2 regions of the Sporosarcina pasteurii genome follow, and region 2 is predicted to be linked to the other one. Evidence: a T-box and tRNA genes for the amino acid it is inferred to sense, from the RefSeq annotation. Region 2 holds a T-box; the other holds one or more tRNA genes.

Region 1 (15,726 bases), 1.4 Mb from region 2:
GCCGAGCATTTTAAGGTTATGAAAGAATCGGCGATATTTTTAAACTTCGGTCGTGGTGACGTACTGAATGAAGAAGTGTTAATTGAGGCCTTAAAAGAGAAAGAGATTCTTCATGCGGTACTTGATGTATTTCAAACTGAACCTTTACCTGAGAACAGTGAGTTTTGGACATTGTCGAATTGTACCGTGTCCCCACATGTATCGGGTAAATCGGGGAAGTATATCGAACGTGCCTTAGATATTTTCCAAGAAAATCTTGAAAAATATCTAAATAAGGAAAAAGACTATCGTAATGTGGTGAATCTAAAGCAAGGGTATTGAATTGGATTCGCGGGGAAGTATAAGCATGAGGGTAGTTCTCAATTGGATTGGTTTGGATGATATAATTTTTACAGATAAGCATCGCTTTAGTTGACAAACTGACCATCAATTAAGTAAACTGATTATAATGATTACAAAGTAATAATCTTTATAGGATTGAGGTGCAGAGCGATGTCTGAAATTACGTTAAAAGACGCGCTGGACACGTTGAAACAAAGTGGAGTTAGAATCACTCCTCAAAGACATGCTATTTTAGAATATCTTGTTACTTCTAAATCACACCCAACTGCCGATGAAATATATAAATCGCTTGCTAGCAACTTTCCTAACATGAGTGTAGCGACCGTCTATAATAATCTTCGTGTTTTTCTAAGCGTAGGACTCATTAAAGAACTCACGTACGGTGATGCTTCGAGTCGTTTCGATTTTATCACACATGATCATTATCATATTATTTGTGATGATTGTGGGAAGATTGTAGATTTTCACTATCCGGGCTTAGAAGAAGTTGAACAACTTGCCGCTCATATTACAGGATTTAAAGTGAATTCACATCGGCTAGAAGTATACGGTACGTGTCCGACGTGTTTGGCAAAATAAGAAAATCATCATGTTAAAAAACAACCCTAAGTTTTATACAAGTAAAACTTAGGGTTGTTTTTATTTTACTAAACATGGATTATTTATAATTCAAGGTAAATTTACGTGGAACTGTGTATGATTAATGAGTTCATAAGCCAATGTGTTAATGGCTAGTTGAATTTTTGTTACTCCTTGATTTACTTGGCTTGTTGTAGGATTCATCAAACTCTTTACCTTCGAGTAATGGGTCCATTGTTAAGGGTTCGCGACAATGTCCACACATATCGACACGTCCAACTATTTTTGTAAGGCCTCCGCATTCAGGACAAACAACTTGAGCTGCTCGAGTCGATATGGCACCAATCCAAGCATAAGTAATGGTGCTTGCGACAATGCACAACACACCGAGTGCCATAAAAATCAACATAATAATTTCATATTTTCTGAAGAAAATCCCTGCGTACATAATGACAACACCGATAAATATTAATGAAAGGGCAAAGGAACGAATGCGGTTTATCTTATTTTTATACGGTTTCATACGAAATAATCCTCCTTAACTATCAACAATTACTATAGCATAATTTTAATTTTTTCGATATATTTAGAACTTGAATAAAGGAGTTTACGTCTAAATGTCGAAGTGTAATTTAGAACAAGGAGGTGGGGAGAATGGAGCAAGTTTTAAGGTCGATTTATCAAGAACGAGCAAGTGATCCGACAACACTTGGTGTGCTCCTCGTTGAAAAAAGAGAAGAAGAGGATCCGAATACAGATACGTTCGATGCAATCCTCCTAATAATTACCGCTGATGAGACAACCCCAATCTATACAAAACATTATATGTCCGACGCGGGAAATGCTGCTATGCACGTAATTAGTGATAGTCAACTTAAAAAGTGGTTAGTAGTAGGCTCGAAAAGAAAAGTCGTAGAATGGTTATTTAACGGTACTGTCTACTTCGATCGCAATGAGTATGTGGAAAATATGAAACGTGAATTGATAGAGTATCCTTATTATGGTCAGAAAATAAAAATGGGATTAGAACTTTCTAGGTTAGTTCGGGCTTATATAGAAGGAAAAACTTTTTATGAGAAAGAAAACTATTTAGATGCTTATAATCATGTCGTAAATTCATTACACCATTTAGCAAGACTTGCGGTTATTGAGAAAGGTTTATTCCCAGAAGTGAAAGTATGGAATCAAGTAAAAAGAATAGACCCAGCTATTTATAAGCTTTATGAAGAATTAATTATGAGTGAAGAACCATTGAAACAACGTTTGGAACTGCTCTTCCTGGCAAGTGAGTTCTTTATCTATAACCGGACAGCAGATGGTGCACAACATATTTTAGAAGTGATGGTTACTCAAGAACTTTGGGAGATACAGGAGTTACATGAGCATGAGGAGTTAAAGTTATACTCAGTTGAATTAGAAGTGTTCATTGAGTTTCTAATTAAAAAAGGGTTTATTGGAGTTGTAGAAAGTCCATCTAAAAATAGTTTAATCTATCATAGAATGTATAAGGTTATCTAACAGGGATATAGCTTAGATGGGGTGCTATTCAGGCATCCCATTATTTTTTTAGAAAAGATGTTGACATTTTAATTGATACTATGTTATTCTATTAATCGTCGCTTCAAACGAACGAAAGAAACAGCAAGCAACTTTAGATGAAAAACTTTTTCAAAAAAGTTCTTGACTCTTTTGTTACGCGATGTTATATTAAAGGAGTCGCTTCGGGCGACGGACTTGAAAAAGAGTAGTTTTAATCAACAAGTATGAACCTTGAAAACTGAACAGCAAAACGTCAAGATATAACAACTACAAACCAACTTGTTGGCTTGTAGGAAACGGATCTTCGGATTCGAAATTTGGACATCTTAATGATGCCAGCAAAGAAGTCGAGCTAATCGAATTTCTCTATTATGGAGAGTTTGATCCTGGCTCAGGACGAACGCTGGCGGCGTGCCTAATACATGCAAGTCGAGCGAACAAGGAAGAAACTTGTTTCTTCCTTTGTTAGCGGCGGATGGGTGAGTAACACGTGGGCAACCTGCCCTGCAGTTGGGGATAACTCCGGGAAACCGGGGCTAATACCGAATAATCAGTTCCTTCACATGAAGGAACTCTGAAAGACGGCTATGCTGTCACTGCAGGATGGGCCCGCGGCGCATTAGCTAGTTGGTGAGGTAACGGCTTACCAAGGCGACGATGCGTAGCCGACCTGAGAGGGTGATCGGCCACACTGGGACTGAGACACGGCCCAGACTCCTACGGGAGGCAGCAGTAGGGAATCTTCCACAATGGACGAAAGTCTGATGGAGCAACGCCGCGTGAGCGAAGAAGGTTTTCGGATCGTAAAGCTCTGTTGTGAGGGAAGAACAAGTACAGGAGTAACTGCCTGTACCTTGACGGTACCTCATTAGAAAGCTACGGCTAACTACGTGCCAGCAGCCGCGGTAATACGTAGGTGGCAAGCGTTGTCCGGAATTATTGGGCGTAAAGCGCGCGCAGGCGGCCTTTTAAGTCTGATGTGAAAGCCCACGGCTTAACCGTGGAAGGTCATTGGAAACTGGAAGGCTTGAGTACAGAAGAGGAAAGCGGAATTCCACGTGTAGCGGTGAAATGCGTAGAGATGTGGAGGAACACCAGTGGCGAAGGCGGCTTTCTGGTCTGTAACTGACGCTGAGGCGCGAAAGCATGGGGAGCAAACAGGATTAGATACCCTGGTAGTCCATGCCGTAAACGATGAGTGCTAAGTGTTAGGGGGTTTCCGCCCCTTAGTGCTGGAGCAAACGCATTAAGCACTCCGCCTGGGGAGTACGGCCGCAAGGCTGAAACTCAAAGGAATTGACGGGGACCCGCACAAGCGGTGGAGCATGTGGTTTAATTCGAAGCTACGCGAAGAACCTTACCAGGTCTTGACATCCCGCCGACCGGTATAGAGATATACCTTTCCCTTCGGGGACAGCGGTGACAGGTGGTGCATGGTTGTCGTCAGCTCGTGTCGTGAGATGTTGGGTTAAGTCCCGTAACGAGCGCAACCCTTGACCTTAGTTGCCAGCATTCAGTTGGGCACTCTAAGGTGACTGCCGGTGACAAACCGGAGGAAGGTGGGGATGACGTCAAATCATCATGCCCCTTATGACCTGGGCTACACACGTGCTACAATGGACGGTACAGAGGGTTGCCAACCCGCGAGGGGGAGCTAATCCCATAAAACCGTTCCCAGTTCGGATTGCAGGCTGCAACTCGCCTGCATGAAGCAGGAATCGCTAGTAATCGTGGATCAGCATGCCACGGTGAATACGTTCCCGGGTCTTGTACACACCGCCCGTCACACCACGAGAGTTTGTAACACCCGAAGTCGGTGGGGTAACCCTTTTGGGAGCCAGCCGCCGAAGGTGGGACAGATGATTGGGGTGAAGTCGTAACAAGGTAGCCGTATCGGAAGGTGCGGCTGGATCACCTCCTTTCTAAGGATATTTAACGGAATGAAGAGAAAGTTCTCTTCAACTTGACGTTTTGCGTTCAGTTTTGAAGGTTTATAAAAAAGTGGAAACTAAGTGTTTCGAAATTTAATAAATACTTCATATAATTTTCGGAAGGGCCTATAGCTCAGCTGGTTAGAGCGCACGCCTGATAAGCGTGAGGTCGGTGGTTCGAGTCCACTTAGGCCCACCATTTTCGAAAGTGATATGGGGCCTTAGCTCAGCTGGGAGAGCGCCTGCCTTGCACGCAGGAGGTCAGCGGTTCGATCCCGCTAGGCTCCACCATATAACTTGTTCTTTGAAAACTGGATAAAACGACATTGAAATAAACACAAATGTAGTAATGTATGATTCAATTGTTGTATATCGCTATACAGCATTGGATTTTTAAGGTTAAGTTAGAAAGGGCGCACGGCGGATGCCTTGGCACTAGGAGCCTATGAAGGACGGCACTAACACCGATATGCTCTGGGGAGCTGTAAGTAAGCTTTGATCCAGAGATTTCCGAATGGGGAAACCCACTGTTCGTAATGGAACAGTACATATACGTGAATACATAGCGTATATGAGGCACACCCGGAGAACTGAAACATCTAAGTACCCGGAGGAAGAGAAAGAAAATCGATTCCCTGAGTAGCGGCGAGCGAAACGGGAACAGCCCAAACCAGGAAGCTTGCTTCCTGGGGTTGTAGGACACTCTATACGGAGTTACAAAGGAATGCATTAGATGAAGCGACCTGGAAAGGTCTGCCATAGCGGGTAATAGCCCCGTAATCAAAAGTGTATTCTCTCCAGAGTGGATCCTGAGTACGACGGAACACGTGAAATTCCGTTGGAATCCGGGAGGACCATCTCCCAAGGCTAAATACTTCCTAGTGACCGATAGTGAACCAGTACCGTGAGGGAAAGGTGAAAAGCACCCCGGAAGGGGAGTGAAATAGATCCTGAAACCGTGTGCCTACAAGTAGTCAGAGCTCGATGCTGTTTCTTCGGAAATAAGCTGAGTGATGGCGTGCCTTTTGTAGAATGAACCGGCGAGTTACTGATTACATGCAAGGTTAAGCAGAGAATGCGGAGCCGCAGCGAAAGCGAGTCTGAATAGGGCGTTTTAGTATGTAGTCGTAGACCCGAAACCAGGTGATCTACCCATGTCCAGGGTGAAGGTAAGGTAACACTTACTGGAGGCCCGAACCCACGTATGTTGAAAAATGCGGGGATGAGGTGTGGGTAGCGGTGAAATTCCAATCGAACCTGGAGATAGCTGGTTCTCTCCGAAATAGCTTTAGGGCTAGCCTCAAACGTTAGAATCTCGGAGGTAGAGCACTGTTTGGACTAGGGGCCCATCCCGGGTTACCGAATTCAGACAAACTCCGAATGCCGATGATTTTTGTTTGGGAGTCAGACTGCGGGTGATAAGATTCGTAGTCGAGAGGGAAACAACCCAGACCACCAGTTAAGGTCCCCAAGTATTCGTTAAGTGGAAAAGGATGTGGCGTTGCCCAGACAACCAGGATGTTGGCTTAGAAGCAGCCACCATTTAAAGAGTGCGTAATAGCTCACTGGTCGAGTGGCGCTGCGCCGAAAATGTACCGGGGCTAAACGAATCACCGAAACTGTGGATTGACACCTTTGGTGTCAGTGGTAGGAGAGCGTTCTAGGGGCGTCGAAGCTAGACTGTAAGGACTAGTGGAGCGCCTAGAAGTGAGAATGCCGGTATGAGTAGCGAAAGAAGGGTGAGAATCCCTTCCACCGAATGCCTAAGGTTTCCTGAGGAAGGCTCGTCCGCTCAGGGTTAGTCGGGACCTAAGTCGAGGCCGAAAGGCGTAGACGATGGACAACAGGTTGATATTCCTGTACCACCTCCCCGCCGTTTGAGTAATGGGGGGACGCAGTAGGATAGGGTGAGCGCACGGTTGGTAATGTGCGTCTAAGCAGTAAGGTGTGAAACGAGGCAAATCCCGTTTCTATAACATTGAGCTGTGATAGCAAGGGGAATTTTCCCCGGAGTCCCTGATTTCACGCTGCCAAGAAAAGCCTCTAACGAGGCGGGAGGTGCCCGTACCGCAAACCGACACAGGTAGGCGAGGAGAGAATCCTAAGGTGATCGAGAGAACTCTCGTTAAGGAACTCGGCAAAATGACCCCGTAACTTCGGGAGAAGGGGTGCTCTGATAGGGTGTTAAAGCCCGAGAGAGCCGCAGTGAATAGGCCCAGGCGACTGTTTAGCAAAAACACAGGTCTCTGCAAAACCGTAAGGTGACGTATAGGGGCTGACGCCTGCCCGGTGCTGGAAGGTTAAGGGGAGAGGTTAGCGCAAGCGAAGCTTTGAACCGAAGCCCCAGTAAACGGCGGCCGTAACTATAACGGTCCTAAGGTAGCGAAATTCCTTGTCGGGTAAGTTCCGACCCGCACGAAAGGCGTAACGATCTGGGCACTGTCTCAACGAGAGACTCGGTGAAATTATAGTACCTGTGAAGATGCAGGTTACCCGCGACAGGACGGAAAGACCCCGTGGAGCTTTACTGCAACCTGATATTGAATTCTGATGCAGTCTGTACAGGATAGGTAGGAGCCTTTGAAACCGGAGCGCCAGCTTCGGTGGAGGCATCGGTGGGATACTACCCTGACTGTATTGGAATTCTAACCCATGCCCCTTAGCGGGGTAGGAGACAGTGTCAGGCGGGCAGTTTGACTGGGGCGGTCGCCTCCTAAAGAGTAACGGAGGCGCCCAAAGGTTCCCTCAGAATGGTTGGACATCATTCGTAGAGTGCAAAGGCATAAGGGAGCTTGACTGCGAGACCTACAAGTCGAGCAGGGTCGAAAGACGGGCTTAGTGATCCGGTGGTTCCGCATGGAAGGGCCATCGCTCAACGGATAAAAGCTACCCCGGGGATAACAGGCTTATCTCTCCCAAGAGTTCACATCGACGGGGAGGTTTGGCACCTCGATGTCGGCTCATCGCATCCTGGGGCTGTAGTCGGTCCCAAGGGTTGGGCTGTTCGCCCATTAAAGCGGTACGCGAGCTGGGTTCAGAACGTCGTGAGACAGTTCGGTCCCTATCCGTCGCGGGCGCAGGAAATTTGAGAGGAGCTGTCCTTAGTACGAGAGGACCGGGATGGACATACCGCTGGTGTACCAGTTGTCTTGCCAAAGGCATAGCTGGGTAGCTACGTATGGACGGGATAAATGCTGAAAGCATCTAAGCATGAAGCCCCCCTCAAGATGAGATTTCCCATTACGCAAGTAAGTAAAATCCCTCAAAGATGATGAGGTTGATAGGTCCGAGGTGGAAGCATGGCGACATGTGCAGCTGACGGATACTAATCGATTGAGGACTTATCCTTTTAAATGTTACGAGTTTGTGTCATCAAATGTCACGTTTATCCAGTTTTGAACGAACAAAACTAATTAATTTACAAAAAAGGCTTGCATTCCTAGCAGGATTTGATATAATTAGAGTTGTCGTGTTAATAGAGTCCAGTGGCGATAGCGAAGAGGTCACACCCGTTCCCATACCGAACACGGAAGTTAAGCTCTTCAGCGCCGATGGTAGTTGGGGTTAGCCCCTGCAAGAGTAGGACGTTGCTGGTCTCGCAATCCTTATCCACACATATAATGTGAATGGACAGACATTGATAATATTATTCCGCAGTAGCTCAGTGGTAGAGCAATCGGCTGTTAACCGATCGGTCGTAGGTTCGAATCCTACCTGCGGAGCCAATTGGAGAGCTGTCCGAGTGGCCGAAGGAGCACGATTGGAAATCGTGTAGGCGGTTTGCGCTGCCTCAAGGGTTCAAATCCCTTGCTCTCCGCCAGATTTTTAAAACAGTAACTATATACATAAAGGCCCCTTGGTCAAGCGGTTAAGACACCGCCCTTTCACGGCGGTAACACGGGTTCGAATCCCGTAGGGGTCACCATATTTACTATATGAAATAGTGCAGTACTACAAAGTATCGCAATTTTAACATGGAGGATTAGCTCAGCTGGGAGAGCACCTGCCTTACAAGCAGGGGGTCGGCGGTTCGATCCCGTCATCCTCCACCATATATTATTATCGCGGGGTGGAGCAAGTCGCATCACAACGAATGCGATTAGCACCGACGTGACAAAGTCACGAAAGGTGTCAAACTCATCATAAGCGTAGAAAGTCAATTTGATTTAATTCATATTATTGTCGCGGGGTGGAGCAGTGGTAGCTCGTCGGGCTCATAACCCGAAGGTCGTAGGTTCAAATCCTTCCCCCGCAACCAAATGGTCCCGTGGTGTAGCGGTTAACATGCCTGCCTGTCACGCAGGAGATCGCGGGTTCGATTCCCGTCGGGACCGCCATTTTTATAATAAAGGCTTAGTAGCTCAGTCGGTAGAGCAAAGGACTGAAAATCCTTGTGTCGGCGGTTCGATTCCGTCCTAAGCCACCATTTTTATTCGCCGGAGTAGCTCAACTGGTAGAGCAACTGACTTGTAATCAGTAGGTTGAGGGTTCAAGTCCTTTCTCCGGCACCAAGAAAACTCTTATTTAATATGGTGGGGTAGCGAAGTGGCTAAACGCGGCGGACTGTAAATCCGCTCCCTCAGGGTTCGGGGGTTCGAATCCCTCCCCCACCACCATTCTAGGGGCATAGTTTAAGGGCAGAATAGAGGTCTCCAAAACCTTTGGTGTGGGTTCGAATCCTACTGCCCCTGTTATTTTCTGAAATCAGAAACATTCCTTTATTAATCGTATTGGAATTATTTTTATGTTATGGCGGTTGTGGCGAAGTGGTTAACGCATCGGATTGTGGTTCCGACACTCGAGGGTTCGATTCCCTTCAGCCGCCCCATTTTTCAAGATATAAACATTTAATAGTATTATGGCGGTTGTGGCGAAGTGGTTAACGCATCGGATTGTGGTTCCGACATTCGAGGGTTCGATTCCCTTCAGCCGCCCCATTTTTTTGGGGTATAGCCAAGCGGTAAGGCAACGGACTTTGACTCCGTCATTCGTTGGTTCGAATCCAGCTACCCCAGTTATGCGGAAGTAGTTCAGTGGTAGAATATCACCTTGCCAAGGTGGAGGTCGCGGGTTCGAATCCCGTCTTCCGCTCCAATTTTATAGAGGCGGCATAGCCAAGCGGTAAGGCACGGGTCTGCAACACCCTTATCACCGGTTCGATTCCGGTTGCCGCCTCCAAATTTGACTTTATATGATCATTTAAATATTTCTTAGCCCGAGTGGTGGAATGGCAGACACGTCGCACTCAAAATGCGATGCCGTAAGGCGTGCCGGTTCAAGTCCGGCCTCGGGTATCAATAAAGACACAACTTCGGTTGTGTCTTTTTTTGATATAAATTATAAGTGTTTTATCTAATACTCGAAAAAGAAAAGGCTCCTAAAAGAAGGAGCCTTTTCCATAAAGGAAACTATCGGAAGCATTAGAGGATTGTTTGGAATGCTCTAGATGCAGATTAATAATTGGTTACAAAGTAAATAGGAAAAGGTTATTGGTTAGGCTATGTTTACCCTCTCATGCCTTCATTAAAATATTAATCTAGAATAGTAGAAGGCTGTTCTTTATGCAAAATCTTTGAGCACACTTCACCGCCATGAACATTCGTAAACATTTTCCCCGCGGCTGTTAATAGTTTAGCTGCTTCTTCCGTGTCCATAGAAGGACGCAGGAAGAACACATGAACAGCGGATGTTGTAATTTCAGAAACAGCAGTCCGTTTTGAATCAACAAAAGGGCTCCCGAAAGGACCGATGTTATCGGACAGAACGATCATATTATTCACATGGTTTAGACGTCCGTTTAGTCCTTCTAAAGTTGTTTTACTTGTTCCAATGTTAAATGCAATATCACCCTGAATACGCTGCGTGTCATAAATCCCCATCGGAATTTCATATTGCAAAGAGAAAAAATTATTCATGTCAACAGACGAATTAACAGGTTGTAAATAATTTTGTTTGCCTATTCTTCTCAGTAACGCTTCAATTGAAGAACGATAACGGCTTGGGTTTGCGCCAAATGCTTTCCATACTTCACGCCATTCCTGAACACCTTGAAATTCTGTGACTGCCTTGTCATCAAGTTCAAAGAAAAGTTGTTCTTGAAATAATTGTAAGCGTCCTTTTAGCATTTGAGGAGATTCTGAGACCGTAATTTTGGTATAATGGTTAAGGCCTATTTTAAATGCGGGCAAAGTCTTTACTATTTCTTTGTCTATACTTACTTTCAATATTATCATCCTTTATATAGTATCGTTTTTATTTTACCACAGAGGAGGTGTTTGGAGATGAATATACTCGAACTGCAAGAGGAAGTAAAAAAATATGCTGCTACAATCGGAATTGATAAAATAGGATTTACGACGGCAGCTCCCTTTCACGAATTAAGAAACCGATTAGTCCGTCAACAAGAACTCGGTTTTCAATCAGGATTTGAAGAAAAAGATATTAATAAGCGTACAGAACCAGCACTTCTTCTTGATAGACCAGAAAGTATTATAGCGATTGCAATCGCGTATCCTTCTAGAATGGAAAATTCTGTGCGTGGAAAAAAAGGAGAGCGGCGTGGGATTTTTTGTCGTGCTTCTTGGGGAACGGATTATCATATTGTTCTACGTGAGCGTTTAAAGTTACTGGAGGAGTTTATATTAGCCCGTGTACCGACCGCAAAGCTACGTTCTATGGTAGATACAGGAGAACTTGCTGACCGGGCAGTAGCAGAGCGGGCGGGAATTGGATGGTCAGGAAAGAACTGTTCAATTATCACGCCTGAATTTGGGTCGTATGTGTATTTAGGTGAGATGATTACAAATATCCCATTCGCACCAGATGAGCCGATGGAAGACGAGTGTGGAGACTGTACGTTATGTTTAGATGCTTGTCCAACGGGTGCATTAATACAAGGCGGACAGCTTAACGCGCAGCGCTGTATCGCATTTTTAACACAGACGAAGACATCGATTCCTGAAGAGTTTAGGGCGAAGATTGGAAACCGTGTATACGGTTGTGATACATGCCAAACAATTTGTCCGAAAAACAGGAAAAAGTATAACATGCATCAGGAAGCATTTGAACCAGAACCAGAACTTGTGAAACCTATTTTGGAGCCGATGTTGGATTTATCAAATCGCCAATTTAGAGAGCAATTTGGACATATGGCAGGATCATGGAGAGGGAAAAATCCGATTCAACGGAATGCAATCATCGCACTGGCACATTTTAAAGAAGAAGCGGCAATACCTAAATTAATGGAAATGCTATTAAATGATCAACGACCTGTTATGCGTGGGACGGTTGCTTGGGCACTTGGTAAAATTGGAACAACAGCAAGTTATGAAGCAATCCAAGCAGCTTTAGAAACAGAAGAGCATGCAGATGTTCGACTAGAATTAGAAAAAGCGCTTGAAAATTGGCAAGAAGAGACTCATATTTAGAACAGAGGAAGTGCTGAAATGGCAATACATGTGGCGTTATTTGAACCGCAAATTCCTGCGAATACGGGAAATATCGCGAGAACCTGTGCAGGTACAGGTGTAAAATTACATTTAATTAAACCATTAGGATTTTCAACAGAAGATAAAATGTTAAAAAGGGCAGGGCTTGATTATTGGCAGCATGTGGATGTCACATATCATGATGGAATTCGTCAGTTTATCGATGCTTATCCTGAAGGTAAGTTTTATTTTATCACGAAATTTGGACAGAAATCTTATGCGTCCTTTGATTATTCAAATTCAGAGGAGGATATTTTCTTTGTATTTGGGAAGGAAACAAAGGGATTGCCTGATGAAATTCTTGCTGAATATGAAGAGAACTGTTTACGGGTTCCGATGAATGACAATATACGTGCGTTAAACTTATCAAATACCGCCGCGGTGTTAGTATATGAAGCACTTCGACAGCAATCCTTTAATGGTTTGAAGTAATAAAAAAGGGCTTCCAATGAATCAGATACAATCATTGGAAGCCCTTTTTGTATACATTTGGACATCGCTTTTTTAATTCAGCAATAAAACCCATCTGATCTTCAGGTGAAATTTTCACGCTTCCTAGTAAGCTAGGCGTATAAAAGATTTCAATCGCATCTTTTGACGTTAGAATTCTGTACCCTGTCAATATATCTGAAGTCGGGGTGATTTTTGTGATTTGATCATACGGAATCCGACTTCTAAACGGTCCACCTTGCAAGAATAAAAAATCTTCGTAAAAAATATATTTAACATTGAACGTACTCCAAAGAATTAAACCTACTGTAAATAGAAACGTTGAAATTAATATAAGAACTGTTGCTAATTCGGCATTATCTAAAAATAGAGGCACTAATGCAACCACGCCAATGATCAGTGTGACAATTAACATGAACATAATAAAAAAAGTATCGACTTTTGAACGGAAAGTTATGAATATCACCCCCTATCATTAGCTACGGATTAGAACGAATTAAGTTTCATATATAAAAAGCAGATGGCGAAAAACAATTTGTTTTTCGCCATCTGCTTTATTCTTTGAGACTGCTCAAATTAAGTCGGCTGATTACCGCGCTTTTTCTTTTGGTTGGTACCAGGCTTGTCCTCGTATCCACCTGTAAGAATTGCTGAAAGGAATGCAACACAAACACCTAGAACTAAAATAAGTTTCATGACTTATCCCTCCTATGAGACAGCTGTTGTCTACTGTTAAGTATACCTCATATACTAGGAAAATGAAATATGCTAGATTTGTTTAATTGTGACATTTCTTAATGCGCTAAAAATAACAGTTGATACGCGAATAAGATTGCAAAAACGTAAAGAAGAATTGGCACTTGTCTCCATTTTCCTTTTACGACTTTCAAAATTGGATACGTGATAAATCCAAGCGCAATTCCAGTTGCAATACTAGAAGTGAGCGGCATCGTTAAAATAATTAGAAATGCAGGGAAGGCTTCGTCGAAGGATTCCCACTCTATTTCTTTCACAACACTAATCATTAAGCTTCCTACGATGATTAGTGCTGGCGCTGTAATTGCAGAAACGCCGGATAATGCACTTACGAGAGGCCCAAAAAAGGCTGCAATCATAAAGAGTATCGCTACTGTTAATGTAGTAAGTCCTGAACGTCCTCCTACAGCGACACCAGACGATGATTCGATATAAGCTGAAGTTGGGCTCGTCCCGAACATTGAACCGATTGTAGCGGCTACAGAGTCGGCCAGTAATGCATGACGTGCTTTAGGCATAGAGCCGTCTTTTTTTAATAAACCAGCTTGTTTTGCGACACCAATCATTGTGCCTGTTGTATCAAACATTGTCACAATGAGAAAGGCGAAGACAACACCGTATAAACCGTGTGAAATGACGTCTGAGACCGCTGTAATCGGATTCCAAACAATAATCCCTTCAGGTAATGTAGGCAGTTTCCATAAACCCTCTGTGAATGATAATTGGCCCGTAAAAACGGCAACGATACCAGTTACAATCATTCCGATAAAAATTGATCCGTAAACATTTAATGTCATCAAAATCACCGTGATGATTAGACCAAATAATGCAAGAAGAACTGTCGGGGAGGTTAAATCGCCGAGTTGAACGAGATTTGTTTCATGATTTGCAACAAGTCCTGAAAGTTTTAATCCAATAAAGGCAATAAATAATCCAATTCCCGCAGTAATTCCATGTTTTAAATTTTGTGGTATGGATGCAATAAGCTTTTCCCTGAAAGGTGTTAGCGATAAGATTGTAAATATTATTCCTGCTATAAATACTGCCGAAAATGCAGTCATATAATCTAGTTGTCCATCGGATGCAATGACGACGGAAGTAAAGTACGCATTTAACCCCATGCCTGGTGCGATGGCAATTGGGTAGTTTGCAAAGAGCGCCATCCAAAGTGTACCTACAGCTGCAGCAATAATTGTTGCAAGGAATACTTGATCGAATGGAACACCGGCATCGGCTAAAATAATCGGGTTGACAATAATGATGTACGCCATCGTTAGAAATGTTGTCATACCGGCCAATATCTCAGTTTTAGGATTTGTTTTTAACTGTTTTAATTGAAACAAAGAAATTCTCCTTTCTAAATACGAACAATAAAAAACTCCGCTATCAATAATATTCGTTTTTAGATTAAATTTCAATCTTTTTTTAAGAAAAATATTAAATTTGTTTATTTGTGACAATAATACAGACCAATATATTTTCAAAAATAACAAAAAAAATCCCAAAGCTCGAATGGCTTCGGGGTTTTTTTACATTATTGAACTGTGATCTGTTCTTTTGTAAATGGATGGATAAATGATAGTGCTGTTGCAGTGAGGTGGAAGTTTCCGTCTTCAGTTTCACTACCCTCATACAACGTATCGCCAGTTACAGGGTGACCTAGATGGGCGAAGTGAACACGAATTTGGTGTGTTCTTCCTGTTTCTAGTTTTGCTTCAACAATCGTTGTCTGCGCTTTACGCTCCAAAACTTTAAAGTGTGTAATTGCTTGTTGACCTGTTGGAGAGACTCTTCTTCTTGCTGAATGATGACGGTCTTTCCCGATTGGACGGTTAATCGTGCCACGCGGTCTTTTTAACGTACCATCCAATTCGGCCTCATATGTGCGTGTGATTTCATTGTTTTCAATCATACGATCAAATATGGTTTTCGCAATTGGATGTTTAGCAATAAGCAGTACACCGGCTGTACCTTTATCTAGTCTGTGTATATGTTCTGCGTATTGGCCACCATTCTTAGAGATATACGCGAATACAACATTCATCAGAGTGTCATTTTCGGTCTCTTTCGTCGGATGGGTTGCCATGCCAGCAGGTTTCCAAACGGCAATGATATGTTCATCTTCGAAAAGAATTTTTAGTGGGACTTGTTCGTTTGATAAGTAATTAGAACGTGCATCGGGTACTGTGAATTGGATAGTGGTTCCAGCTTTCAATGGTGTACGCCAATCAATTGGGGTACCTTTCATATCGACTACACTTTTTTCCATTCTCATGAGATGAACTGTCTTTTTTCCGGCTTGCCATTCTTCGCGTAGTAATTGTTCGACGGTTATCCCATCATCGCTAATTTGATAGTGAAAAGAACTCATTTAGTTTCTCCTTTTACAGCGTCAAAAAATGCGCGGATATTTTCTTCTGGTTGTCCGCCGACCATTCGTCCGACCTCTTTACCGTTTTCGAAATAAATCATCGTTGGAGTTGCTTCAATGTTATATGTTTGTGCATCCTCATTAAATTCGAGAGTGTTAAATTGGTCAACTTCCACGCCCATGTCTTTTGCAATTGGCATCATGACAGGCGTCATTTCTTTACAATAGCCACATAAAGGACTGAAAAAATAGGCGGTAACTGGTTCGCCAG
Region 2 (15,726 bases):
GTTGCCGTTATTCTTTTTAATGTTTCATTGGATTTTCCTTGGCTAGAAAGTTTTAATTTCATTTTCCCTTCAGAGTTTTTTTCACAATTGCCATCCGGTATAGCTTGGGCTATATATTCCTTACTATTATGTAATGGATATTCTATTTCTAAATCCAACATCTCACAAAGTTCTAATTGACTTCTCTTTAATGCATCTTCTGTGGTTTCGTGATCATCTTTTTGAAATGTATATGCTGTTAATTGATCTTTAATTTCTGACTTATAATGTAGTAATCCCATCTCGGCCAGATGCCTTGCCTGTACTTGTTCTTCTTTTTTATTAAACTGCTTTGACGCAGAGATGTTCATTGAAAGTAATCCAACCCCTAGAATGGAAAATACGACGATAAGCATCAATACGATCAATAACGTGCTTCCCTGCTCATTATTTCTAACTTTCATCAACATCCCCCCTCCTTAGCGCAGCTTACTAAACGTCGTTTCAATATTATAGGATAAGTTTTCTATTTTCAGTTCTAATTTAAATTGTTGATTTTCATTTCTGTTAATCATAAACACATGTTCATTGCTGCAATGATTATTATAACAATACGTAAAACCTTTCGAAATAATATCTCCATCCATTTTTAAATATTGATTTTCGTTATCAATGATGAATTCAATCGAGTCGTCTTCTAGCTTCAAATATTCATTGCGAATCATTTCAGTAATATAATTTGCTTCTTGTTGCAGTCTTTGATTTGTCGAACTCCGATCAGATGCTTTCAATCCATTAATTAGAACTGAACCAATTAGGGTTGTAATCAAGCCAATAATTGCAAGCACCGCGAGCAGTTCAATCAAGGTTAGACCTTTTTCATTTTTCATGGCGAAACCTTATCCACTTCAAAATACATTTCTGTTTCAAAAGATGACTTTTTGGTTTTTGCTAATGAATTCACTGTAATCTTAGCTAACTTTAAATTGGAAGGGCCATCAGATATGTGTATGCTAACTTCAAACTTTTCGTCGCCCAAGGAAATATACGCTTTCGTTTCCCCATCCATTGAATAATCACCATTTCTAATCTTGGCTACTATATCCTCGGCCACTTGAACAGCTGTCAATTTCTCTTTATTATATTTTGTATGTTTGGTAGATTGTAATAATAAACTTGAAAAACTAATAAGTACAATAGACAATATTACAATGGATGCCAAAACCTCTATAAGTGTCAAACCACTTTCTTTTCGATTGACGTTTATTCTCTGCATCACTGTCACCCTATTCGTGTCGTATGTATACCTGTTACTCTTTATCCTACTGAAATAAATAGTCTAATATGTATATGCCTATTTTACCACACTAATAATTTAACTGTCATAAAATCTTTACAAGAAGAGCTATATTACCTAATAACACTGATAATCTTATCAAAATGTTTTTCAGATTCCATCAAATATAAAGTATACTTGTTCACTATCAGACCGCGGACTTGGTGGCATAATCATTTTACCTATCATCTATTAAACAATTTCAATAAAAAAGTCTTGTGCTACCGACAAATTATGTCAGCCAACACAAGACTTTTATCGATTTTTACTTACCGATCATTTCATTCACTTTATCCTGATTATTGTCAATCCACTCACGTGCAACAGCTTCTGGGTCGGCATTCTCGTCCTCAATTTTTACAATCATCTCTTCGACCTCATCGAGCGATATGTGCCAATTACTTAAAAACTGATGAACGTCAGGCGCGTTTTCTTTCAGTTCATTATTCGTGATCACATGAACAGCTGCTGTTTCAAAGAAGTTTTGTTCATCAGCTAATACTTTAAGGTCATATTGATTAAACATTGTATGTGGACGCCATCCGAAAAAGCTCACAGGGTCCTCATTTTCCATTAAACGCCTTGCCTGGGCGAGCATGCCGCCTTCGGATGAATTCACTTGTTTTAAATCCAATTCATAACTCTCTAGTAGTTCATTAATAATACCAGTTACATTCGCTCCGCTTTCTATTCCATATACTTCATTACTGAATAAGTCTTCTTTTCCTTTTAAGTCATTGACTGAATTAATGTCTTCCATATATGTAGGTACTACTAATCCTGTCTCAACGTCATCATAGCTAATTGCAGTATCTTCTACTTGATCTGCATATTTTTCTAAAAGATTTTCGTGAGCAGGCAACCACGAATCCATAAACACGTCAATGTCACCACGCGAAAGGCCAATATATACGTTTGTTGCATCCGCACTAATTTCCTCTACATCGTATCCCATATCTTGGATAATTAGACTTGCGATTTTTGTCGGTGGAACAGTACTTGTCCATGGCGTAACGCCAAAAGTAATCTTTTGATTTGCTGTTGTCTCTTTTTCTCCTCCGTCTGAAGCGCAACCAGCGACAAATGCTAATAGTAGAACAATCATCAAACCCAATGAAAATTTCTTCAAGATTATCTTCCTTTTGTTTTAATATTTTTATCCCCTAAATTTTGCGTAATTCGATCCAACATAATGGCTAACACAACAATTCCCAATCCGCCTGTTAATCCGAGTCCAACGTTAACGGTTGAAATTCCTGATAATACAGTAGAACCAAGTCCGGGTGCACCAATCATTGAAGCAATTACCGCCATAGATAATGCTAACATCATTGTTTGGTTTATGCCAGCCATCACAGTTGGCATTGCGAGTGGAAACTGTACTTTAAAGAGCAATTGCCACGGAGTAGAACCGAAAGCTCTAGACGCTTCAATGACATCGCTTGGAACTTGTTTAATTCCTAGGTTTGTCATACGAACGGCTGGTGGGGTTGCAAATACAAAAGTAGCAATCACAGCCGGTACACCGCCAAGTCCAAATAATAGAATCGCAGGGATTAAATATACAAAACTAGGCAACGTTTGCATGAAGTCTAAGATTGGACGTACCATTTTATCTACTGTTTTGTTTAATGCACTCAAAATACCGACAGGAATGCCAAACATAATCGAAATAACAGTTGAAACAATTACAATGGCAACTGTTTGCATAGCTGCCTCCCAAATATCGACTGCACCTAGATAAACACACCCGATAAAAGTGAAGAGGGCTAATCCTTTCCCGCCAACCTTCCATGCTAAAATAATTAGGAGAAGTGCCAAGATTTCTGCAGGAACTGCACTTAGTCCGTTCGTAACAACATCTATAAACCACCGCAACACTTCACTAATTCCATCAAAGAAACCACCCATGTTTGGAATTAACCAACCATCAACAAAACGGTTGGTCCAATCCTCCAATGGAAATTTAAAATAATTCATACCAATACCACCTCGTCCTCTTCAACTTCGTTTTCCTTGTCTTTTTCTTTACCAAGTACAAGTCCCGAAAGAATCGAGGCACGCGAGACGATTCCAAGCAGTTTTCCACCTTCAATTACAGTAATTGGATATCTTGCTTCAACTGCAATTTCAATCAGTTCGCTTAACGGAGTATTCGGAGCTGCGGTATGTATTTCCTTAATTAAAAGTTCTTGCAACGGAATATCTTCTTTGTATGCTTTAATCGCTTCGTCAATTGTGAGTAACCCTTTAAAATTATTCTCTCGGTCTACCACAAAAATACTTGATGCGCCTACTTCATTCATTTTACGAATAGCCATTCGCGGACCATCACGATGCGTCATCAATACTTCAGGACGTTTCATGACATGGGAGGCTTCTAAAACTTTGGAACGATCTACATCTTTTACAAAATTAGACACATAATCGTTTGCCGGATTTTCCAAAATTGCCTCCGATGTTCCGATTTGAACAATTTGGCCGTCCTTCATAATCGCAATGCGATCGCCTAACTTTAAAGCTTCGTCTAAGTCATGGGTGATAAATAATATTGTTTTCCCTAACTTCCTCTGTAAATACATCAGTTCATCTTGCATTTCTTTACGAATAATTGGGTCTAATGCACTAAACGCTTCGTCCATGATTAATATATCTGTATCATTGGCAAGGGCTCTTGCGATTCCAACTCGTTGCTGCATGCCCCCACTGAGCTCGTGAGGATAACTATCCTCGTACCCTTTTAAGCCTACATCTTTTATCGTTTGGAGTGCTTTCGCTTCTCGTTTTTCTTTTTGTACACCTTGAATTTCAAGACCGTACGCAACATTACTCAAAACAGTACGGTGTGGTAGTAAGCCAAAATTTTGAAACACCATACCAAGCTTTTTTCGTCTCGTTTCAATGAGTGCTTTTTGATCCATCTTTGTAAAGTCTTCTCCGTCAATCAGAACTTCTCCGCCTGTAGGCTCGATTAATCGGTTGACCAATCTTATTAATGTAGACTTTCCGCTTCCTGACAAGCCCATGATGACGAAAACCTCTCCTGTTTCAACCGAGAAGGTGGCTTGATTTACGCCAACCGTCATGCCAGTCTTTTGAAGTATTTCATCCTTTTGTTCCCCTCTTTTGAGGCGATCTAAACCTTGTTGTGGGTGGGATCCAAATACTTTTGTCAGGTTATTGACTTCAATCTTATACATGTAAACTCTCCTTTGGTATTCATCAACTATGGCGCTTATCGCCTAATACCGATTTTCCTACCTACTTGCTTTGGAGTTTCTAACTGTTTATGCGCCTTCCATAGTGTTTCGACGATTGATGCAATCGCTTTCGGAAACGCTGCTGCTTTTCCTTGCGCCGTATCAATACCCATAAGCATTTGCTCACTTGTTGAAACGATTTCGCCGTTACCATTTTTCATAACGAAAAATATGTGCAAACGTTTGTCATCTACATCTAATAGTTGTGCTGTTACGGCAAGCATTTCCCCTTCATTTGCTTCGCGTAAGTAACATAAATGCGTTTCTAATGTAAAGATTGTATATTCATGCTTGTTTATGCCCTTTTCATCTAGTCCAATATGCGCCATGAAGGCATCTACTGCTAAGCTAAAAACACGGGCATAAGCCGCATCGTTCATATGCCCGTTATAATCTACCCACTCAGAACGTACATGATCTTCATAGTTAAATGATACGTGTTCCATTTTAATGCTCCCTTTTTATGTTTCTATCTAACTAGAAACTTTATTTGGCTCATGCCAATATTCTTCAACTAAATCTAGTAACTTCACTAAAAACTCGTTACGCTTTACTTCCAATTCAGCAATGGGTACGTCTCCTGCATGAACTTCACATCCTGAAATTACTTTTTCTTTTAAGTCATTTGTCAATTCAGGTGCTTCTAATTTTGTCCATGGTAGCTTAAGTGCAGGGCCAAATTGCTCTAGCATATGACGCATTCCTTTATCGCCGCCGGCTAAATGGAATGTTAAAAATGGTCCCATTTGTGCCCAGCGTAACCCGGCGCCGTATATAATCGCCGCGTCGATTTCTTCAGTCGTTGCAATCCCATCGTTAACTAAATGTAAAGACTCACGCCAAAGCGCTTCCATTAACCGATCTGCGACATGACCTTCAATTTCTTTTTGAATAATTAGTGGTTTCATCTCGATGGATTGGTAAAACTGGTTTGCTCGCTCCATGATTGATGATGTGGTCGCTTCACCGCCTACTAGTTCAACGAGTGGTAAGATATAAACCGGATTAAATGGATGGGCCACGATTAATCGTGCTGGATGTTGTAATCCTTCTTGTAATGTACTCGGCTTAATTCCCGACGTACTAGATGCTATAATTGCTTCCGGTTTTGCGTATTGATCAATGCTTTTTAATACATTTTTCTTTAATTCTTCTCTTTCTGGCACGTTCTCTTGAATTAAATCTGCATTTTTAACTGCTTCTTCAATTGTCGGTACAAAAGTAACCCGCGCAGTTGATGCACCTTCCGCAAGCCCCATTTGCTCTAAGGAAGGCCATGCACGCTCTATAGCTAAACGAGTTCGCTCTGCTGCACCTTCTGCAGGATCAAAGGCAACCACGTCGTATCCCATCGCTAGAAAGCGAGCAATCCAACCATTCCCAATGACACCAGTTCCAATGACAGCCAACTGCTCAATCTTGTTCATCTTGGAATTCATAGTTGATTTCCTCCGTGTGGGTTTCTTAATTCAAAATGAACACGTGCCTCTTCAGGTGTCATCACTTCAATTCCATTCGCGTGTAACATTTCAACTGCCTTATCTACGAGTTGTTCATTCGTTGCAGGTACCCCTCTCGTGAGATATAAATTATCTTCTAAACCTACGCGGATGTTCCCACCTAACATGGCTGTTTGCATCGCAATTGGTAATTGCATACGTCCAATTCCAAACGCAGACCAATGTGCATTTTCGGGTAGGCGATTTTTTAAGTACATAATTGTTTCTACATCTGCTTCTGCTCCCCAAGGGATACCAAGACAGAACTGAAACATCGGATCTCCATCGATCAGTCCTTCATTTATTAATTGCTTCGCGAAACGTAAATGTCCAGTGTCAAAACATTCAAGTTCAGGCTTCACACCACTTTCTTGAATTAGCTTCGCATGTTGTCTAAGCCAATCTGTTGGACTCATATAAATCATGTCGCCAAAGTTGACACTTCCGCAGTCAAGCGTACAGATTTCTGGTAGTAATTGGCCAACCGGAGCATGGCGTTCTTCAGGCGTTTGAATCCACGTTCCATCTCCACCGGCTGCTGGTGTATCCAGACTAGGGATAAAGTCTCCACCGCCTCCTGCTGTAATATTGATGACAACATCGGTTTCAGAATCTCTTATCCGATCAACAATTTCACGGTAATGTTCGATATTGTGGCTAATTCCACCTGTTTCCGGATCACGTGCATGCACATGCGCAACTGTAGCACCCGCTTTTGCAGACGCAATTGCTGATTCCGCAATTTCTTTCGGCGTAACAGGTACATGTTCATTTATTTTTGTTGTATCCCCTGCGCCTGTTACAGCAGCTGTTAATAATACTTTGTTCTTCATTTTATCTCCTCCAAAATGTCCTAATGCATTTACTATACCGTCTGGACGGTTTTGAAACATTAAATAACACTATACTATGTGAGTCGTCTTGATTTCAACCCCTAAAAAAAGAAAAAAGGCATACCAGCATGACTTTTGAATTACAAATTCATCGTCAAAATACTGTTATGCCAAGCTCTATTCGTTCGTCCATTTCCTCAAGGTTTCGTAAATTAATTCTTTTTGCTCATTTTCAATCGGATTAATCCCAAAAAGATCTGCTAGCCATATTCCATCCGTCGCTAAACGAACAATCGTTGCCATAATTGGATCAAGGCCATCGTCTTCAATTTCCTGCTGCCATTCCGAATAAGCTTCATGAATTGGATTGAGTAATGCTGGATTCACTGCCTTTGCTGCAAGTAAACCAGAGTGCATATCTTTATTCTTATATGCTTGTTTAAAAGTGACATCTAAATAAGCACGTGTCCACTTTCCTTTGTCTTCATTGTCTTCAGCTGCACTTTTAGCAATTTTACTTCTGTAATTTGTCGCCAAATGCTCTACCATTTTTTCAACTAATACTTCTTTTGATCGATAATGATACAGTAATCCGCCTTTACTGATACCGGCTTCTTCTGCTACTGCATCTATCGTTAAATCAAAAATTCCTTTTTCTGCCACGATTTTCGATGCAGCATCAAGAATTTCAATCCTTCTAGAGTTTCTATTCATTGCAGTCACCTCAATTTCGCCTATTTTCTTTGACTATACTATCCAGACGATCCTATCTCAATTAGATGAGCATAAATATATGCTTAATAGGCTCTTCTTTGTTTCTTTTCATTTCTCCGATAAACAACCCCCACCAACATTGGCGGGGGCATTAAACGGATCATTTAAATGTCTTTCAATTCCTTCATACGCTTCTCAACCGTCGCGTATTTTTCGAGGTAGTCTCTTTCTTTTTCACGCTCTGCTGCAACGACCGCATCTGGTGCGTTCGCTACGAAGCGATCGTTAGATAATTTACCTTGAACGCGTTTCACTTCGCTGTCCCATTTTTTTAGTTCTTTCTCTAAACGGGCAAGTTCTTCTTCAATATTAATAAGTCCTTCAAGTGGCAAGAATAGCTCAGCACCTGTAATCACAGCAGACATGGACTTGCCTGGTGATTCGATTCCTTTTCCGATTGTTAGTGTTTCCGGGTTACAGAATCGCTCAATATATTTGCGATTCGCTTCTAGAATTTCAGTCGTTTTATCTTCTCGCGTTGAAATATATAGATTCACTGGCTTACTCATCGGCGTATTTACCTCCGCACGAATATTTCGGACAGAACGGATAATATCCATCAATAGTTTCATTTCTGTTGCACGTGCTTCATTAGAAAGTGATGCATCCACAACTGGCCATGAGGCAATTGTAATAGATTCACCTTCATGCGGTAAGTTTTGCCAAATCTCTTCTGTAATAAACGGCATAAATGGATGTAATAGTCGCATTGTATGATCTAACACGTATGCAAGTACAGAACGCGTCATTTTCTTTGCAGCTTCATCATCACCATAAAGTGGTAATTTAGCCATTTCAATATACCAATCACAGAAATCGTCCCAAATGAAGGAGTACAACGCACGGCCAACTTCACCGAACTCATATTTATCAGCAAGTCGTGTCACTTGTTCAATCGTTTCATTTAGACGTGTTAAAATCCACGTATCTGCGACAGATTTCTCACCTGTCAAATCAATTTCATCATAGGTCATGCCATCCATATTCATGAGCGCAAAACGTGATGCGTTCCAAATTTTATTCGCAAAGTTCCAGTTTGACTCAACACGGTCCCATGAGAAGCGAATGTCTTGACCTGGCGAAGCACCCGTTGAAAGTGTGTAGCGAAGCGCGTCTGCACCGTATTTCTCGATAACTTCCATCGGGTCAACGCCGTTATCTAGTGATTTCGACATTTTACGCCCCTCTGCATCACGTACAAGTCCGTGAATTAAGACGTCTTTAAATGGACGCTCTCCCGTAAATTCGATTCCTTGGAAAATCATGCGGGATACCCAGAAGAAAATAATATCATATCCTGTAACGAGCGCATCTGTCGGATAGTAACGTTTAAACTCTTCGTTGTCAACATCTGGCCAACCAAGTGTTGAGAACGGCCACAATGCAGAAGAGAACCAAGTATCTAAAACGTCTTCATCTTGTCTCCAGTTTTCAATATCTGCAGGCGCCTCTTTCCCGACATATACTTCGCCTGTTTCATTATGATACCAAGCCGGGATACGATGGCCCCACCAAAGTTGACGTGAAATACACCAATCATGAATGTTTTCCATCCAATTTAAGTATGTGTTTTCAAAACGTGATGGAACGAAATTTACTTTGCCTTCCCCTTTTTGTAACTCAATTGCAGCTTTCGCTAGTGGTTCCATATTTACGAACCATTGCGTTGATAAATATGGCTCAACAACGGCACCGCTTCGCTCTGAATGTCCAACCGAGTGTAAGTGTTCTTCAATTTCAAATAAAACGCCCATCCCTTGTAAGTCTATTACAATTTGTTTACGGCATTCAAAACGGTCCATCCCTTGATACTTACCAGCTAACTCGTTCATAGAACCATCCTCATTCATGACGAGCACGCGTTCTAAATTATGACGATTTCCGATTTCAAAGTCATTTGGGTCATGGGCAGGCGTAATTTTTACCGCACCGCTTCCAAATTCCATGTCGACGTAGTCATCCCCAACAATTGGAATTTCTCGACCGACGATTGGAAGTGTAACTGTTTTTCCAATTAAATGTTTGTATCGCTCATCTTCCGGATGAACCGCAACTGCTGTATCACCTAGCATAGTTTCTGGGCGAGTTGTCGCAATTTCGATACTTCCAGTACCATCTGTGAGTGGGTAACGCATATGATAGAATGCACCTTGCACATCTTCATGGATTACTTCAATGTCTGATAATGCGGTTTTCGTTGCAGGATCCCAGTTAATAATGTATTCACCGCGGTAAATTAAACCTTTGTTATACAGTTTAACAAAAACTTCTTGTACTGCTTTCGATAAGTTTTCATCTAGTGTGAAACGTTCACGGGAATAATCAAGTCCTAGTCCTAATTTGCCCCATTGTTCACGGATATGGGAAGCATATTCTTCTTTCCAGTTCCAAGTCGCTTCAAGGAATTTTTCACGACCTAAATCATAACGTGATTTTCCTTCTGAACGTAGACGTTGTTCAACACGTGCCTGTGTCGCTATACCTGCGTGGTCCATTCCTGGTAACCATAGTGCATCATAGCCTTGCATACGTTTCATTCGAATAATAATATCTTGCAATGTCGTATCCCAAGCGTGTCCTAAGTGTAAAACGCCCGTCACGTTCGGCGGTGGAATCACAACTGTGTATGGTTCTTTGTCACTATCAGGCTGAGCTTCGAAGTACTTTCCTTTCAACCACCATTCATAACGGCCATCTTCGATTGATTGTGGTTCATATTTTGTCGGCATTGATAATTGATCTTTTGACATATTCGTGTCCTCCTTTAATTTTCAGCAATAAAAAAACTCCATTCGCCTAAAAGGACGAAGGAGCTATTCGCGGTACCACCTTTATTTATGTACACTAAAAAAAGCTGTACATCTCAATCAATCATAACGGCTTCAAACCGGCTTTCGCTACTGTTTTGGAATTAATCATCGACAACCAAAAAACATGTTCACGAAAACTGCTCACGGGTGACATTCAGTAGGTTGTTTACAGGGCTTTTTCACCGGTAGCCCCTCTCTTTAGAAAACAAGTATTACTTACTATCCCGTTCATCGCATCTATATGCAGTTATTCTTAGTATAACGGAATAGCCTTTCATTCGTCAAGGTCAATGGTTGCTTTTCAATACCTTTAAGAAAGGATTTTGTTATGAGAAAAGGATATAACCCGTATCTCCTTCCCCCTTGGCTTCGGAAAACGCGATGTTACTGTAAATCGATTATTATTCCTATCGCGGCATTTCAATTAATTCGAATGATCATCGTTCCCACAACTGGAGACTTTATTTTGCTTTGTATCCTTTGCGCATTAGCTTTCGCCTTGCACAAGGACATCATTTAGGCGGAATCCAGTCGTTGAAATGCCGTCTTCTAATTCAGAAATAAATGAGAGCACTTCATCTTCAGTAAAAGAAGCGGTTTCGACGACTACTTGTGAAGTATTTCTGACTGATTCGCTTTCATGACTAGCTACGGCCACCTCGGTTTCGGTTTGGGGAGTAGTAGATTGTCTTGTTTCAGAAACTTCTTTTTTAGCACTAGCCGCCGCTTGTTTATGTTCATTCGACTCTTTGGTTGCTTTCACTTCGGTGACAGCTTCTTTTTTTTCAGCTTTTGTTTGTTGCTTTTCGGCGACTTCTTTTTTGGTAGTCTGTGTTTGTTTTTCTTCAGCAACAGCTTCTTTTTTCTTAGCTTCGGCACTAGCAGTTTTGGCCGATTGGTTTTCTTTCTGTTCTTCGCGTGTTTGATGAATGCCAACTTCTTTGTATGTGCATTCAACGTCCCAAATAATCGACAGACATCCGTTTTCATCAATTTCATGTGTCGTATTCATTGTTTTAATATCAATAGGGTCATCCGCTTCAGGTGGGAAATCAATATTAAATGGTACTGCATATTCAAAATACCCTGTTTTTCCGTCAATATCTAGATCATCAATTAAAATAGCTTCATTAATCTCACTATTGTCGTTCTTTCTTTCCTCTAAATTAACATTTACAGCAAGATGGTAAATCCCTGTTAACTTGGGCCGTCCTTCTACTTTTTCTAATGTAAACCTTGGTGTCACTTTAAGTTGATCGGCAGATGCTGGAAAACCTATTTCTGGTGAGAAGGCAAAGTTCTCTTTCATTTGCCATTTTACATTTTTCATACGATCTCTCCTCCTATTCCTTCACAGACAATTGTATGCATCGATCTAGTTACTTAGAATAGAGTAGCTGTAAGTTAATCGAAAAGCCTTTCCCCATCAATTGTGGAGAAAGGCTTTGTTTGATTATCTTGCCAGCTTTGCAAATACTTTATGGAAAGCTTCAACTGTTTTTGCAATATGTTCTTCTGTATGCGCTGCAGATAAAAACATCCCTTCGAACTGTGAAGGTGGAAGGAAAATGCCTTCTTCTGCCATTAAGCGATAATACTCTGCAAACAACTCAAGGTCAGATGTTTTCGCTTTATCGTAGTTCACAACTTTTTCATTGGTAAAGAAGAAACCAATCATAGAACCTGCGCGGTTAACAGTATGTGGAATATTATATTTTTCTGCTGCTTCACGGAAACCTGCTTCTAACTGGTCGCCCAGTTTATTGAAGTATTCGTATGATGCTGGTGTTAACTTTTTCAATGTTTCAATTCCCGCAGTCATTGCAAGTGGATTCCCCGATAATGTTCCTGCTTGGTAAACCGTTCCTGCTGGTGCAATATGACTCATAATTTCTTTTGATCCACCATAAGCGCCTACCGGTAAACCGCCACCGATTACTTTACCAAGACAAGTTAAGTCTGGTTGAACCTCGAAGTATCCTTGTGCACACTCATAGCCTACACGGAAGCCTGTCATCACTTCGTCAAAAATTAGGAGTGAACCATTTTCAGTTGTCAGTTCACGTAAACCTTCTAAGAAACCTGGCTGTGGAGGAACAACACCCATATTGCCTGCTACAGGTTCAACAATTAATGCAGCGATATCATATCCGTATTCCTCAAAGGCTAGCTTTACGCTATCTAAATCATTATAAGGCACTGTGATTGTATTGCGTGCAATTGATTCAGGAACGCCTGGACTATCTGGTAGACCTAGTGTCGCAACACCCGAACCTGCTTTAATTAACAAGGAGTCGCCATGTCCATGATAGCATCCTTCAAATTTCATTATAATATTACGACCCGTATAGCCTCGTGCTAAACGAAGTGCACTCATTGTCGCTTCTGTCCCTGAAGAAACCATACGCACCATTTCCATCGATGGTACACGCTCAATCACAAGTTCTGCTAATTCATTTTCAGCTAATGTCGGTGCGCCAAAACTTGATCCTGTTTCTGCTACACGTTGAATGCCTTCTACAACGTCTGGGTCAGCGTGTCCTAAAATAAGTGGTCCCCATGATAAGACGTAGTCAATGTATTCATTGCCATCAATATCTTTAATCATTGCCCCTTTTCCACTTTCCATAAAAATTGGGTCCATGTTTACCGATTTAAATGCACGCACAGGTGAGTTTACACCGCCCGGCATATGGTCTACTGCTTTTTCAAATGCTTGTTTTGAGTTCTTATAATGTTTTTCCAATTATTTACCCTCCAACCAACGTGCTGCATCTTTTGCATGGTACGTCATAATTAAATCAGCACCCGCACGTTTCATACTCGTTAATGTTTCAAGTACAATTTCTTGTTCGTTAATCCAACCGTTTTGTGCAGCGGCTTTGATCATTGAATATTCCCCACTTACGTTATACGCAACGACTGGTAATGTAAAATTATTTTTCACATCCCGCATAATATCTAGATAAGAGAGTGCTGGCTTCACAATTAAAAAGTCTGCACCTTCCTCTACATCTGCTTCCGCTTCACGTAGTGCTTCAAGACGATTTGCAGAATCCATTTGGTACGTTTTACGGTCTCCTGATTGCGGTGAGGAATGGGCTGCATCGCGGAATGGCCCATAATAGGACGACGCATATTTAACTGCATACGACATGATAGGAATGTTGACAAACCCTGCTTCATCCAATCCTTGGCGAATCGCAGCAACAAATCCATCCATCATGTTTGATGGAGCGATAATATCTGCGCCTGCTTTCGCTTGGCTCACTGCCGCTTTCGTTAATAGCTCAAGTGACGCGTCATTCACGACATAACCGTCTTCTACTACTCCACAATGTCCGTGGTCCGTATATTGACATAGGCAAGTATCTGCAATAACAACGAGATTTGGATGACATTCTTTTGCAAGTCGCGTCGCCCTTTGAACGATGCCTTCCTCTGCATAAGCTTGGGAACCTACAGTATCTTTTTCGTTCGGTACACCAAATAAAATAACCGATGGAATCCCTAATGAAACAACTTCGTCAATTTCTTTTTCAAAATGATCAAGTGAAAGTTGATACACGCCAGGCATTGAAGCGACTGGATTTTTAATGTTTTCTCCTTCAACTACGAAAATCGGATAAATGAAATCTTCTTTTCGTAAAACAGTTTCGCGTACCATTTTGCGTAGCGTATCTGTATTTCGTAAACGTCGATTGCGACGAAAATGTAATTGATTCAATCTAAACATCCTTTCGACTTGCCAACTTATCGACAAGATCTTTCAATGTGTATGTATTGGGTCGAACGTGAACATTTGCGCCCACTTTTTCCAACGCTTTTTCAGTGATATGTCCGATAGCACCAATTGTATAGCCTTTCCAACCTACTACGGGAACCACTTCTTCCGCAAATACTTCTACTGCAGATGGACTAGCAAATAAAACAGAGGTTTTTTCTGTCTCTTTTAATAACTGAACAAGCTTTCCCGCGTTATCAGTTACTCTTTCGGTCTTGTAAATCGTCCATTCATCCACTTCAAACGGCAGTTCTTCCCGTATTGTAGGACCTGCGATGGATCCGCGTAAAAATAAAAGCCTGCGTGCTTCATTCTCCGCTGGTTGAAATTGCTTTACAAAAACATCTGCACTGAATACGGTCGGAATAAACTCTACAGTAAAACCAAGCTTTTCGAGTGCCGCAGCTGTTCTTGATCCAATCGCAGCAATATGCGATGGAATCGTTTCAACAGACACATTAAAACGCTCTAGTTTTTCTTTAAATGCGGCAACCGCACTTTGGCTCGTAAAGATGAGCCAATCGTACGTTGCGCAAGCTTCCAAACGAAGTTGGTCTGTCGATTCTACCAATTCCGCCACTTGAATAAGCGGCAATGAAACCGGTGTTCCACCGTATTCTTCAACTAAGCTAAATACATCTGTTGCCCTTGGCGTTCCGGTAAAAATAATCGTTTCACCATTGAGTGGTGGTTCACTTGTTCTCATTGTCTAAATCAGCCAACACTTTCTCGATTACTTCGCTAGCACCTTCTGCACGCAATACTTTTGCTACTTCTTTTCCCGCCTGTACAGGATCCGCATGGACAACCGTATGTTTGAACACTTGTTTTGCGTCTGGTGATGCAATAAAACCTGTAAACTTAACGTTGGATCCTTCTAATTGTGCATAACCTCCGATTGGCACTTGATCCGAGCCATCCATTTCAGATAAGAATGTACGCTCTGCTGTTACTTCATCCCAAGATTTCGGATCATTTACTTTTGCCAGTTCATCGAGTAACTCCTTATCATCCGAACGACATTCAATCCCAAGTGCACCTTGTCCCACTGACGGAATGACATCTTCAGCCGAGAAAAATTCTGTGACAATATCATCATCCCATCCAACACGTTTCATCCCTGCAGCAGCAAGTATGATTGCATCGTACTCACCTTCACGCAATTTTCCTATGCGCGCTTCAATAGTTCCACGAATCCATTTGACTTCAAGGTCAGGACGCATTAATAATAGCTGTGAACTACGACGTAAACTCGAAGTTCCTACAACTGAGCCAGCAGGTAAATCCATTAACTTCACATGGTCAGTAGATATGAGTGCATCTCTTGCATCAACACGTGGTGGGATACATCCAATCATTAATCCTTCAGGCAACTCAGCAGGCATGTCTTTCATGCTGTGTACCGCAAAATCAATTTCTTTATTAAATAAAGCATCTTGAATTTCTTTTAC

What was found. The T-box of region 2 lies ahead of AB1H92_RS05940 (valine--tRNA ligase). A T-box ahead of a tRNA ligase gene usually reads a tRNA of that ligase, here a tRNA-Val.
Region 1: it encodes a tRNA-Val, which carries the amino acid that the T-box ahead of AB1H92_RS05940 (valine--tRNA ligase) is inferred to sense. The anticodon was not compared.

What each region holds. Positions count from the first base shown of each region.
Region 1 is NZ_CP160452.1:2,710,455-2,726,180, reverse strand. It holds gene AB1H92_RS13165 (D-2-hydroxyacid dehydrogenase) at 1-321, shown strand, start outside; gene perR (peroxide-responsive transcriptional repressor PerR) at 493-921, shown strand; gene AB1H92_RS13155 (YgzB family protein) at 1,067-1,444, opposite strand; gene AB1H92_RS13150 (nucleotidyltransferase-like protein) at 1,576-2,439, shown strand; rRNA gene AB1H92_RS13145 (16S ribosomal RNA) at 2,829-4,382, shown strand; tRNA gene AB1H92_RS13140 (tRNA-Ile) at 4,514-4,590, shown strand; tRNA gene AB1H92_RS13135 (tRNA-Ala) at 4,607-4,682, shown strand; rRNA gene AB1H92_RS13130 (23S ribosomal RNA) at 4,789-7,740, shown strand; rRNA gene rrf (5S ribosomal RNA) at 7,873-7,987, shown strand; tRNA gene AB1H92_RS13120 (tRNA-Asn) at 8,042-8,116, shown strand; tRNA gene AB1H92_RS13115 (tRNA-Ser) at 8,120-8,211, shown strand; tRNA gene AB1H92_RS13110 (tRNA-Glu) at 8,242-8,316, shown strand; tRNA gene AB1H92_RS13105 (tRNA-Val) at 8,368-8,443, shown strand; tRNA gene AB1H92_RS13100 (tRNA-Met) at 8,575-8,649, shown strand; tRNA gene AB1H92_RS13095 (tRNA-Asp) at 8,653-8,728, shown strand; tRNA gene AB1H92_RS13090 (tRNA-Phe) at 8,742-8,817, shown strand; tRNA gene AB1H92_RS13085 (tRNA-Thr) at 8,827-8,902, shown strand; tRNA gene AB1H92_RS13080 (tRNA-Tyr) at 8,923-9,007, shown strand; tRNA gene AB1H92_RS13075 (tRNA-Trp) at 9,012-9,082, shown strand; tRNA gene AB1H92_RS13070 (tRNA-His) at 9,144-9,219, shown strand; tRNA gene AB1H92_RS13065 (tRNA-His) at 9,253-9,328, shown strand; tRNA gene AB1H92_RS13060 (tRNA-Gln) at 9,335-9,406, shown strand; tRNA gene AB1H92_RS13055 (tRNA-Gly) at 9,411-9,485, shown strand; tRNA gene AB1H92_RS13050 (tRNA-Cys) at 9,496-9,569, shown strand; tRNA gene AB1H92_RS13045 (tRNA-Leu) at 9,605-9,685, shown strand; gene AB1H92_RS13040 (B3/4 domain-containing protein) at 9,923-10,615, opposite strand; gene queG (tRNA epoxyqueuosine(34) reductase QueG) at 10,673-11,818, shown strand; gene trmL (tRNA (uridine(34)/cytosine(34)/5-carboxymethylaminomethyluridine(34)-2'-O)-methyltransferase TrmL) at 11,837-12,310, shown strand; gene AB1H92_RS13025 (PH domain-containing protein) at 12,342-12,794, opposite strand; gene AB1H92_RS13020 (NCS2 family permease) at 13,123-14,427, opposite strand; gene AB1H92_RS13015 (RluA family pseudouridine synthase) at 14,619-15,455, opposite strand; gene AB1H92_RS13010 (co-chaperone YbbN) at 15,452-15,726, opposite strand, start outside.
Region 2 is NZ_CP160452.1:1,304,016-1,319,741, reverse strand. It holds gene AB1H92_RS05990 (type II secretion system protein) at 1-443, opposite strand, end outside; gene AB1H92_RS05985 (type II secretion system protein) at 459-869, opposite strand; gene AB1H92_RS05980 (prepilin-type N-terminal cleavage/methylation domain-containing protein) at 866-1,255, opposite strand; gene AB1H92_RS05975 (glycine betaine ABC transporter substrate-binding protein) at 1,581-2,444, opposite strand; gene AB1H92_RS05970 (proline/glycine betaine ABC transporter permease) at 2,447-3,295, opposite strand; gene AB1H92_RS05965 (glycine betaine/L-proline ABC transporter ATP-binding protein) at 3,292-4,515, opposite strand; gene AB1H92_RS05960 (thioesterase family protein) at 4,551-5,021, opposite strand; gene AB1H92_RS05955 (L-carnitine dehydrogenase) at 5,049-6,014, opposite strand; gene AB1H92_RS05950 (3-keto-5-aminohexanoate cleavage protein) at 6,011-6,907, opposite strand; gene AB1H92_RS05945 (TetR/AcrR family transcriptional regulator) at 7,085-7,621, opposite strand; gene AB1H92_RS05940 (valine--tRNA ligase) at 7,786-10,431, opposite strand; T-box leader at 10,479-10,732, opposite strand; gene AB1H92_RS05935 (hypothetical protein) at 10,979-11,821, opposite strand; gene hemL (glutamate-1-semialdehyde 2,1-aminomutase) at 11,945-13,237, opposite strand; gene hemB (porphobilinogen synthase) at 13,238-14,218, opposite strand; gene AB1H92_RS05920 (uroporphyrinogen-III synthase) at 14,220-14,981, opposite strand; gene hemC (hydroxymethylbilane synthase) at 14,968-15,726, opposite strand, start outside.